DNA from 4 places in the Arthrobacter sp. RT-1 genome. Region 1 is predicted to be linked to each of the others. Evidence: riboswitches for the same ligand, from Rfam matches in the RefSeq annotation. Region 1 holds a riboswitch; each other region holds the start of a gene.
What was found. A riboswitch is a leader RNA that binds a small molecule or an ion and turns the genes downstream of it on or off. The one in region 1 is predicted to bind thiamine pyrophosphate.
Positions count from the first base shown of each region.

Region 2: linked by a shared signal. The riboswitch ahead of thiD (bifunctional hydroxymethylpyrimidine kinase/phosphomethylpyrimidine kinase) and the one ahead of thiC (phosphomethylpyrimidine synthase ThiC) in region 1 are both predicted to bind thiamine pyrophosphate.
Region 3: linked by a shared signal. The riboswitch ahead of thiO (glycine oxidase ThiO) and the one ahead of thiC (phosphomethylpyrimidine synthase ThiC) in region 1 are both predicted to bind thiamine pyrophosphate.
Region 4: linked by a shared signal. The riboswitch ahead of DXK94_RS01705 (ECF transporter S component) and the one ahead of thiC (phosphomethylpyrimidine synthase ThiC) in region 1 are both predicted to bind thiamine pyrophosphate.

Region 1 covers NZ_QRGQ01000019.1:13,930-16,123, forward strand. Annotated here, with positions in the region: gene DXK94_RS14775 (amidohydrolase family protein) at 1-894, opposite strand, end outside; TPP riboswitch at 971-1,078, shown strand; gene thiC (phosphomethylpyrimidine synthase ThiC) at 1,073-2,194, shown strand, end outside.
Region 2 covers NZ_QRGQ01000024.1:269,231-271,424, forward strand. Annotated here, with positions in the region: gene DXK94_RS16945 (Rne/Rng family ribonuclease) at 1-630, shown strand, start outside; TPP riboswitch at 782-879, shown strand; gene thiD (bifunctional hydroxymethylpyrimidine kinase/phosphomethylpyrimidine kinase) at 869-2,194, shown strand, end outside.
Region 3 covers NZ_QRGQ01000012.1:167,698-169,891, forward strand. Annotated here, with positions in the region: gene thiO (glycine oxidase ThiO) at 1-1,066, opposite strand, end outside; TPP riboswitch at 1,059-1,177, opposite strand; gene thiE (thiamine phosphate synthase) at 1,205-1,939, shown strand; gene DXK94_RS11890 (RNB domain-containing ribonuclease) at 2,018-2,194, shown strand, end outside.
Region 4 covers NZ_QRGQ01000002.1:69,834-72,027, forward strand. Annotated here, with positions in the region: gene DXK94_RS01700 (heme-degrading domain-containing protein) at 1-485, opposite strand, end outside; TPP riboswitch at 572-711, shown strand; gene DXK94_RS01705 (ECF transporter S component) at 769-1,392, shown strand; gene DXK94_RS01710 (ABC transporter ATP-binding protein) at 1,392-2,194, shown strand, end outside.

The sequences.
Region 1 (2,194 bases):
ATGCAGGGCCAAAATCTCGTCCGCGATTCTTCCGTGGTTGATGACGCTGCCGGCGTCCGTGCCGGCGAAGATCCTCACGCCGGCCCCGTAAGCTTCCGCCACCCGCTCCATCCGCCGCTCCCACAGCGCCAGCATGTGGTCCGCGTACCGCGGAAACTTGGGCCGGGCCTGGGCGGCGATGTCCGGGAACGTCGCGATGTTGATGAGTGTGGGGACGATCGGCACTCCCTGTTCGGCGAACCGGGGAAGATGCCGGGGCAGGAGTCCGGTGGCATGCTCAATGCAGTCGATGCCGGCGTCCAGCATCTGGTCCAGGGTGTCCTCAGCGAAGCAGTGGGCGGTGACCCGGGCGCCTTCGTCATGCGCCGCCTGTACCGCGTCCCGCACGACGGCGGAGGGAAAGGACGGCGCCAGGTCGCCAATGCCGCGGTCGATCCAGTCCCCCACGAGCTTGACCCAGCCGTCGCCGTCGCGTGCCTGCTTGCGCACGGCTTCCACAAGGCCTTCCGGTTCCACCTCGTCGGCGAAACCGCGAAGATATCGGCGGGTCCGGGCAACGTGCCGTCCAGCGCGGATCAGCACCGGGAAGTCCCGGCCGCCCTGCATCCAGCGGGTGTCGGCCGGGGAGCCGGCATCCCTGACCAGCATGGTGCCGGCCGCCAGGTCTGCCCGGGCCTGGTCTTCGGCGGCAGCAGCGTCCACCGGGCCGCCGGGTCCGAGCCCGATGTGGCAGTGGGCATCCACGAAACCTGGCAGGACCCAGCCCTCCAGCACCTTGTCCGGCACCTGCTGCGGGCGTGTGAAGGTCAACAGCCCGTCAATGGACCACAGGCCCCGCCGCTCGCTGTCCGGCCCGGCAAGCACCGGGCCGCTGAATTCGATGATCTCCGGCATTGGACTCCTTTTCCCGCCAGTCAGGCTAGCACCGGCCATGTGACAAGCCCCTCCCGGAAGGCTGTGGTAGCTTTCTTCCTGACCACACGGGTGCCCCTGCAGGGGCTGAGATCGGGCTGACGCAGCCTGCGACCGTTGAACCTGTCCGGGTAATGCCGGCGAAGGAAGTGAGTATTCCTTGAATACACCCAATGAACAGTTGAACCCTGCCCTGAATCAGTCCCGCGAAGGCGTGTCCAGTGGGGCGGCGGAGGCCCAGGTCACCCAGTCCCTGACGTCGCATTCGCTTGCGTTCATCGAAGACGCAGAGTCGGGAATCCGGGTACCCGTAACGGAAATTGCCCTGGAGCCTTCCCCCAACGGGGAACCGAACGGGCCCTTCCGGACCTACCGGACGGCCGGACCGGGCAGCGATCCGGTTCGCGGCCTCAGCCCCTTCCGGTCCGAATGGATCGTGGCGCGGGGCGACACCGAAGCGTACGGCGGCAGGGAGCGGAACCTGCTCGACGACGGCCGCTCGGCTGTCCGCCGCGGCGCAGCCTCCGCCGAGTGGCAGGGGGCCCAGCCGGTGCCCCGCCGCGCCGTCGAGGGCAAGACGGTAACGCAGATGCACTACGCCAGGCAGGGCATCATCACCCCCGAGATGCGCTTCGTGGCGCTGCGCGAGAACTGCGACGTTGAGCTGGTCCGCAGTGAAATCGCGGCCGGCCGGGCCATCATTCCCAACAACATCAACCATCCCGAGTCAGAGCCGATGATCATCGGTAAGGCCTTCCTGGTCAAGATCAATGCCAATATCGGCAATTCGGCAGTCACCAGTTCCATTGCCGAGGAAGTGGACAAGCTGCAGTGGGCCACCCAGTGGGGGGCCGACACCGTGATGGACCTGTCCACCGGCGATGACATCCACACCACCCGGGAGTGGATCATCCGCAACTCCCCGGTCCCGATCGGCACCGTGCCCATCTACCAGGCATTGGAGAAGGTCAACGGGGAAGCCAATGCGCTGACCTGGGAGACTTTCCGCGACACCGTGATCGAGCAGTGCGAGCAGGGTGTGGACTACATGACCGTGCATGCCGGCGTCCTGCTCCGGTATGTTCCGCTGACCGCCAACCGGGTCACGGGCATCGTCTCGCGCGGAGGCTCCATCATGGCAGGCTGGTGCCTGGCCCACCACCAGGAAAACTTCCTGTACACGCACTTCGACGAGCTGTGTGAAATCTTCGCCAGGTACGACGTCGCGTTTTCCCTCGGCGACGGTCTGCGGCCGGGAGCTACGGCGGATGCCAATGACGCC
Region 2 (2,194 bases), on a different contig from region 1:
CACCTGCACGACGATGAGGTTGCGGCTGCCCGCCAGGCACAGCCGGCCCAGCAGGCAGCGCCAGTCGAGGCGGACAAGCACGACGCCGATGCCTCCTCCCGTCCCGCCGCTGTCCTGACGTTCGGCGGCGAGAAGGTTGCCCTGCCCTTCGTCGAGCACGCGGAAGAACAGCAGCCGCAGCCTGCCCTCACCCTGGACCGGCTCGCTGAAGCCTTTGCGCACCTCGGTGAGCCCGCTCCGGCTGCCGAGGCTCCGGCAGAACAGCCGGAAGCTGCGGTTTCGGCACCGGCAGCTTCGGCACCGGCAGCTCCGGCACCGGCAGTTTCGGAACCGGCCAAGTCCGGGCAGCCGTCCGCCGCCGCAACCGTTGAAAAGGACTGGTCGGACCACACCCTGGAGCAGTCACGGCAGCGGAGGCCACGGCGCAACCGCAGCGCCAGCCGTGCCCAGGGGGCTGCCAACGAGACGTCCGTCCAGCACCACGAGAGCGTCCCGGCAGCCAGTGCAGGCCACTCGCATGCCGCGAAGGCGCCGGAACCGGCTGCCGCCTCCGGTGCGGACACTGCAGGCGCCAAGCAGGCCGAGGCTCCGATCATCCTCGGTGTGGGAGTTCCTGCTTCCGAGCTCTGACCGCAGGCAGCACAACAAAAACCCGGATGCCCGGAACCGCCCTCACGGCCGGTTCCGGGCGTCCGGCGTTAACAGTGTTTCGGCCCGGATCAGGTGCCAACAGCAGCGGCACGTCACCTTCGGTGCGGCGGCGGCAAAACGGCTAGGCTGGGGAACCGACACGGGGTGCCGCGCGAAGGGCCGGCTGAGATCCACACCCGTTGAACCTGTCCGGCTAGTACCGGCGAAGGGATGTCTCTTGTCTTCGACTCTTGCACTGCCCGCGGAAGCTCTCCAGTCCACTCCTGTCCTGCCGGATTCCGGCCGGGACCTGCCCCGTGTCCTGTCCATTGCGGGTTCGGACCCCTCCGGTGGAGCAGGCATCCAGGCGGACCTCAAAAGTATTGCCGCGCACGGCGGGTACGGCATGGCCGCCATCACAGCCCTCACCGCACAGAACACCCGCGGCGTGGAAGCTGTCCACGTCCCGCCGGCTTCCTTCCTGGCCAGCCAGCTGGACGCCATCAGTGACGACATCACCATCGACGCCGTGAAAATCGGCATGCTGGGGGACGCCGCCGTCATCGGGGCGGTCCGGGTATGGCTCGAAAAGGTGCGCCCCGCCGTCGTGGTCCTCGACCCGGTGATGGTCGCCACCAGTGGCGACCGGCTGCTGCAGGAATCAGCCGAGGCCGCGCTCCGCGACCTGCTGCCGCTCGCCCATCTCCTCACGCCCAACCTGGCCGAGCTCGCCATGCTGGTGGGCGAAAGCCTGCAGGATTCCTGGGAAGGCGCGCTCGATCAGGGGAAGCGCCTGGCGGCAGCCACCGGGACCACCGTGCTGGTGAAGGGAGGCCACCTGGCCGGGGCCGAATGCCCGGACGCGCTGGTCAACATGAACGGATTGCTGGGAGCAGAAGTCATCCAGGTGCCGGGGGAGCGGGTGGCCACCCCCAACAGTCACGGCACCGGCTGTTCGCTCTCCTCCGCAATGGCGACTGTGCAGGCGCGGCTGGGGGACTGGGAGGCATCGCTGCGGGAAGTGAAGCCCTGGCTGGCAGGCGCGTTGGAAGCCTCCGGCCGCCTGGACGTGGGAACAGGGAACGGGCCGGTCCACCATTTCCACCACCTGCGCCCCGTCCCGCCCGCCGGAGGATTCGCGGCGCGGCTGCGGGCCGAAGCCGACGAGGACCTCAAAGCGATCTACGGGCTGGACTTCATCCGTGGACTGGCCTCCGGAAGCCTCCCCGAAAAGGAGTTTGCCTACTACCTGGCCCAGGACGCCATCTACCTCAACGGCTACTCCCGGGTCCTGGCACGGGCAAGCGCCCTGGCACCCACCGAAATGGAGCAGGTGTTCTGGGCTGCCTCCGCGCGGCAGTGCCTGGAAGTGGAGTCGGAGCTGCACAGGTCCTGGCTGAGCACCCGCCCTGTCCAGGCTGAACTGGGTCCGGTCACCAAGTCCTACGTGGACCACCTGACCGCTGCATCGGCGTCGGGCAGCTATGCAGTGCTCGCGGCCGCCGTCCTTCCCTGCTTCTGGCTGTACGCGGAGGTGGGCAAAACACTCCATGCCCGGTTTGTC
Region 3 (2,194 bases), on a different contig from region 1:
GTGCCGTGCATTCCAGCAGCTCGAGTTCGGCGACGGCGGGCACCAGGACCTGGGCGTCGCGGAGGAGCTGGTAGACCCCGCCTGCCGATACGGCGCCCGCTGTAGCGCGGGCACCGGCCGCCGGTGCGTTATGTGTCGCGGCAAGGGCGTCCTCACGCTGGGTGGCTCCGATCACTACCGTCCCGTCCTGCCGCGGGACGATATACACGGGGACGCCGTGGACCAGCCCGCGGACGGTTGAGGTTACGAGCGGCTGGAGCTGCCGGGGCACTGCCAGGCGCAGGATATCCCCATACACCGGCCGCAGCGCGAGCTGCAGGCCGTCGGGCAGGCCCGCCAGGGCTGCGGCATCCAGGCCGTTGGCAACGATCGTTTCGCGGGCCAGGACCGTGCCGCCGCCTGCGAGCAGGGCCCCGGCCACTGCCCCGTCCGCCCAGACCAGCCCGGCGGCCCGGTCCGGCACGGCGTAGCCGTCGATGGCCCCCGCCACGTCTGTTCCATTACTTTCGACGGCGGAGCCATGCGCGGCGAGCGCGCGCCGCAGGCAGGACACCAGGCGCCGGGGATCCACCTGGTGGTCCGCGGGAGTGTCCAGTGCGCAGGCGATGGCAGGGCTGAGCAGCGGTTCCCGGCGTCGGGCCTCCCTGACAGTCAACGGCTCCACGGACAGGCCGCTGGCCTGCTGCACCCCGCGCAAATCCATCAGGGCGCGGCGGTCGGCAGCATCGGCACCCACGGCGAGCGTCGGCGTCGTGAGGTACCCGGGACTTTCGCCGGAAGCGGCGGCCAGTTCCGCGGCAAAGCCCGGCCACCGGGCGGAGGAGGCAAGCATGAGCTCCAGGAGGTCCTCCTCCTGATAGTGCAGCTCGCTCACCGGGGCCAGCATTCCGGCGGCCGCCCAGCTGGCCCCGGCTCCGGGCGCGTCATCGATCAGCACGACAGACCGGCCGGAACGCCTCGCCTCCCAGGCGATGGCATGCCCAACCACTCCGCCGCCGATAACGGCCACGTCGGCACGGATGGTGCCGGAGGGAGCCCCGGGCGGGACAACGTTTGGGGTGCTCATGTGTCTCCTTCCCTACGCCGGCATTAACCGGATCAGGTCAAGCGGTCGGCTCTGACGCCCTCTCAGCCCGGCGCTTTATGACAGCTGCCGCGGGCTCCCGCAGTACGAGGCCAGTGTAGAGGAACTAGGCTTGCAGCCATGAATGTGTCCCAGTCCCCTGCCCCCGCTGCCGCAGTCCCCGCCGCCGATGCCTTTACCCATGCCGAAGGTACTGCCGGCCTGAACAGCGCCCGCCTTTACCTCTGCACGGATGCCCGCCGGGACCGCGGGGACTTCGGGCAGTTCGTGGATGCTGCCTTTGCCGGCGGCGTGGACATCATCCAGTTGCGGGACAAGGCCATCGAGGCGGCCGAGGAGCTGGAGCTGCTGGCGGTTTTGAAGGAAGCGGCGCAGCGCCATGGCCGGCTGTGGGCTGTGAATGACCGGGCGGACATCGCCGTGTTGTCCGGTGCGCCGGTGTTCCACATCGGTCAGAAGGACCTTCCGTTGGATGCAGCCCGCACCCTGCTCAACGGCAACGCCGCCATCGGGCTCTCCAGCCATGCCCCGGGGCAGGTGGACGCCGCCCTCGCTGCCGCAGCCGGACCGTCCGCGCTTGACTACTTCTGCGTCGGACCGGTCTGGGCCACGCCCACCAAACCCGGCAGGGCCGCCGTCGGGCTGGACCTGGTGAAGTACGCCGCCGAAGCCTCAGCCGAGGCCGGGAGCGGGGTGCCCTGGTTTGCCATCGGCGGCATCGACCACTCCAATGTGGACCAGGTTGTGGAAGCAGGAGCGAGCCGGATCGTTGTGGTGCGTGCCATCACGGAAGCCGATGACCCTGCCGCCGCTGCCGCCGCCCTTCTCGCTGCCTTGGACGGGGCCACACCCTAAAGCCGCCGCAACACGGCGCAGCCCCGTGCGGCGTCAGTGCCATGCAAAATCGGGGTTCTTCGGGCTAGGCTGATTTTCGTGTCACATCATCGGCTGGCTCCCAACGTCCACGAACACAACAATGCCCTCGAGGAAGCCCTGGGTGCCCTGCGGACCGAACTGGAACTGCCCGGCCCATACCCCCTACACGCAGTCAGGGATGCCGAAGCGGCCGTCGCGGCCTTGCAGCTGCCGGCCTATGACCTCACCGGGGTC
Region 4 (2,194 bases), on a different contig from region 1:
TCCTGCATCTGCGGGAGCCCGGAAACGGTGACGGTGGCCACCGCGCCCACACCGGAGACATAGACCGGGAAGGACCCGCCGTGCGCGGCGTACAGGGTTTGGTCGAACCAGCCCTGGTCCTCGATCCGGCCGCCCCGGAGCCGGCCGCGAAGCCCCACCAGCAGCGAGGGAACCTCATACCGGGCGGCGGTGCGCTGCTTCGCCCGGATCCAGTGTTCGTTGTCCGGGGTGGCGCCGGGCAGGGCCACATGGAACAGGACCTGATCGCCCTTGGTGATGTCGATCGCGATGGGCAGGCCACGCTCCTTCCCCAGTTCCACAAGGAGAAGTCCAAGGTTCAGCGAGTCGTCCAGGGAGAAGCCGGGGAACTGGAGCTCATGGATCTCCCCCTCGATGCGGCCGATGAGGGCCTGCAGCGATCCTTCCGGCTGCGCGGCGTCAGAGTCCGGATCGAAGTCGGTCACATGCGGCTGATTAGCAGTCATGGCCCACAATCTACCCCTGTCCCGGTGTAAACTGGACTCCGCCCAGCAGGGCAGTTCTACCCAAGCATCATTCCATTCAGAGCATTACCTAACGACAGGGGAGCGCCGCCGTCGGGCACTGGCCAAAGGCCGGGAACCGGAGGTGGGCGCTGAGAGTGCGGACAGCCGCAGACCCTCGAACCTGATCCGGTTAGTACCGGCGCAAGGGAGTCGAGTTCTCGAAGTCCGGCAACGGCAGTAGCCGCTTGCCGTGCTTTCCCCTCCTGTTTCCCAGGAGGATCACATGAGCACTGCAGCAATCAAGAAGACCACCAGCAAGTCCTGGCGCGTCGTGGACATCGTGGTGGCAGCCCTGATCGCCATCGCCGGCGGCGTCATCTTCTGGGCCTGGTCCCAGGGTGCGGCCGCGGTTTCCGCGCCGATGAACGCCGTTTACCCGCCCCTGACCGGCCTGATCGCCGGCGGCTGGATGATCCCGGCGGTGCTGGGCATGCTCATCATCCGCAAGCCCGGCGCGGCATTGTTCTGCGAAACCGTCGCGGCCACCGGTGAGCTCCTGATGGGATCGCAGTATGGCGCCTCCGTGCTGTTCTCCGGCTTCGTCCAGGGCCTCGGCGCGGAGATCATCTTCGCCATCTTCGTGTACAAAAAGTTCAACCTGCCCGTTTCCCTGCTGGCCGGCGCGGCGGCGGGCCTCTTCTGCGGCCTGAATGACTCCTTCGCGCCGTGGGGCTGGAACATCGCCTACTCGGGCGGCGACAAGCTGGCCTACATCATCTTCACCGCGATTTCCGGAGCGGTCATCGCCGGTGCATTGTCCTGGATCGCCACCCGGGGACTGGCGAAGACCGGGGTGCTGAGCTCCTTCGCCTCGCGCAGGGCCGCCACGGAGCCCGTCCTCTCCTGATGCAGGCACCTTCGCACCAGGCCGGGCCCGGAGCTGTGCGGCCGGCGGCCGTCACGGCCCGCGGCTGGGGGTGGCGGCATGCCGGCCGCCCCAAGCCCGCGGTCCACGGCCTTGACCTCGACATCGCGCCGGGGGAGCGGGTGCTCCTGCTCGGCCCTTCCGGTGCCGGCAAATCCACCCTCCTGCATGCCCTTGCCGGGGTTCTGGGCGACGCGAACGACGACGGCGAGGCGGGCGATTCGGACGAGTCAGGTTCGCTGCTCGTCGACGGCGCGTCCCCCCGCGGGCAGCGCGGCCATGCCGGGCTGATGCAGCAGGACCCCGAAACACAGGTGGTCCTCTCCCGCGTGGGCGACGACGTCGCCTTCGGCGCCGAAAACCTTGCCGTGCCCCGTGATGCCATCTGGACCCGCGTGCACGAGGCGCTTGACGACGTCGGCCTGTCCCACCTGCCGCTGGACCATCCGACGTCGGCCCTGTCCGGCGGCCAAAAGCAGCGCCTCGCGCTGGCGGGCATCCTTGCGATGCGGCCCGGGCTGATCCTTTTGGATGAGCCCACCGCCAACCTGGACCCGGCGGGTGTGCTGGAGGTCCGCGACGCCGTGGCCCGGTGCCTGGACAAGACCGGCGCAACGCTGGTGGTGGTGGAGCACCGGGTGTCGGTCTGGAAGGACCTGGTGGACCGGATTGTGGTCCTGCAGCCCGGCTCGGCCTCTGATCCTGCGGTACTGCTGGACGGCCCTCCGGACCAGGTGCTGAGTGACGCGCGGACCATGCTGATGGCCGCCGGGGTATGGGTGCC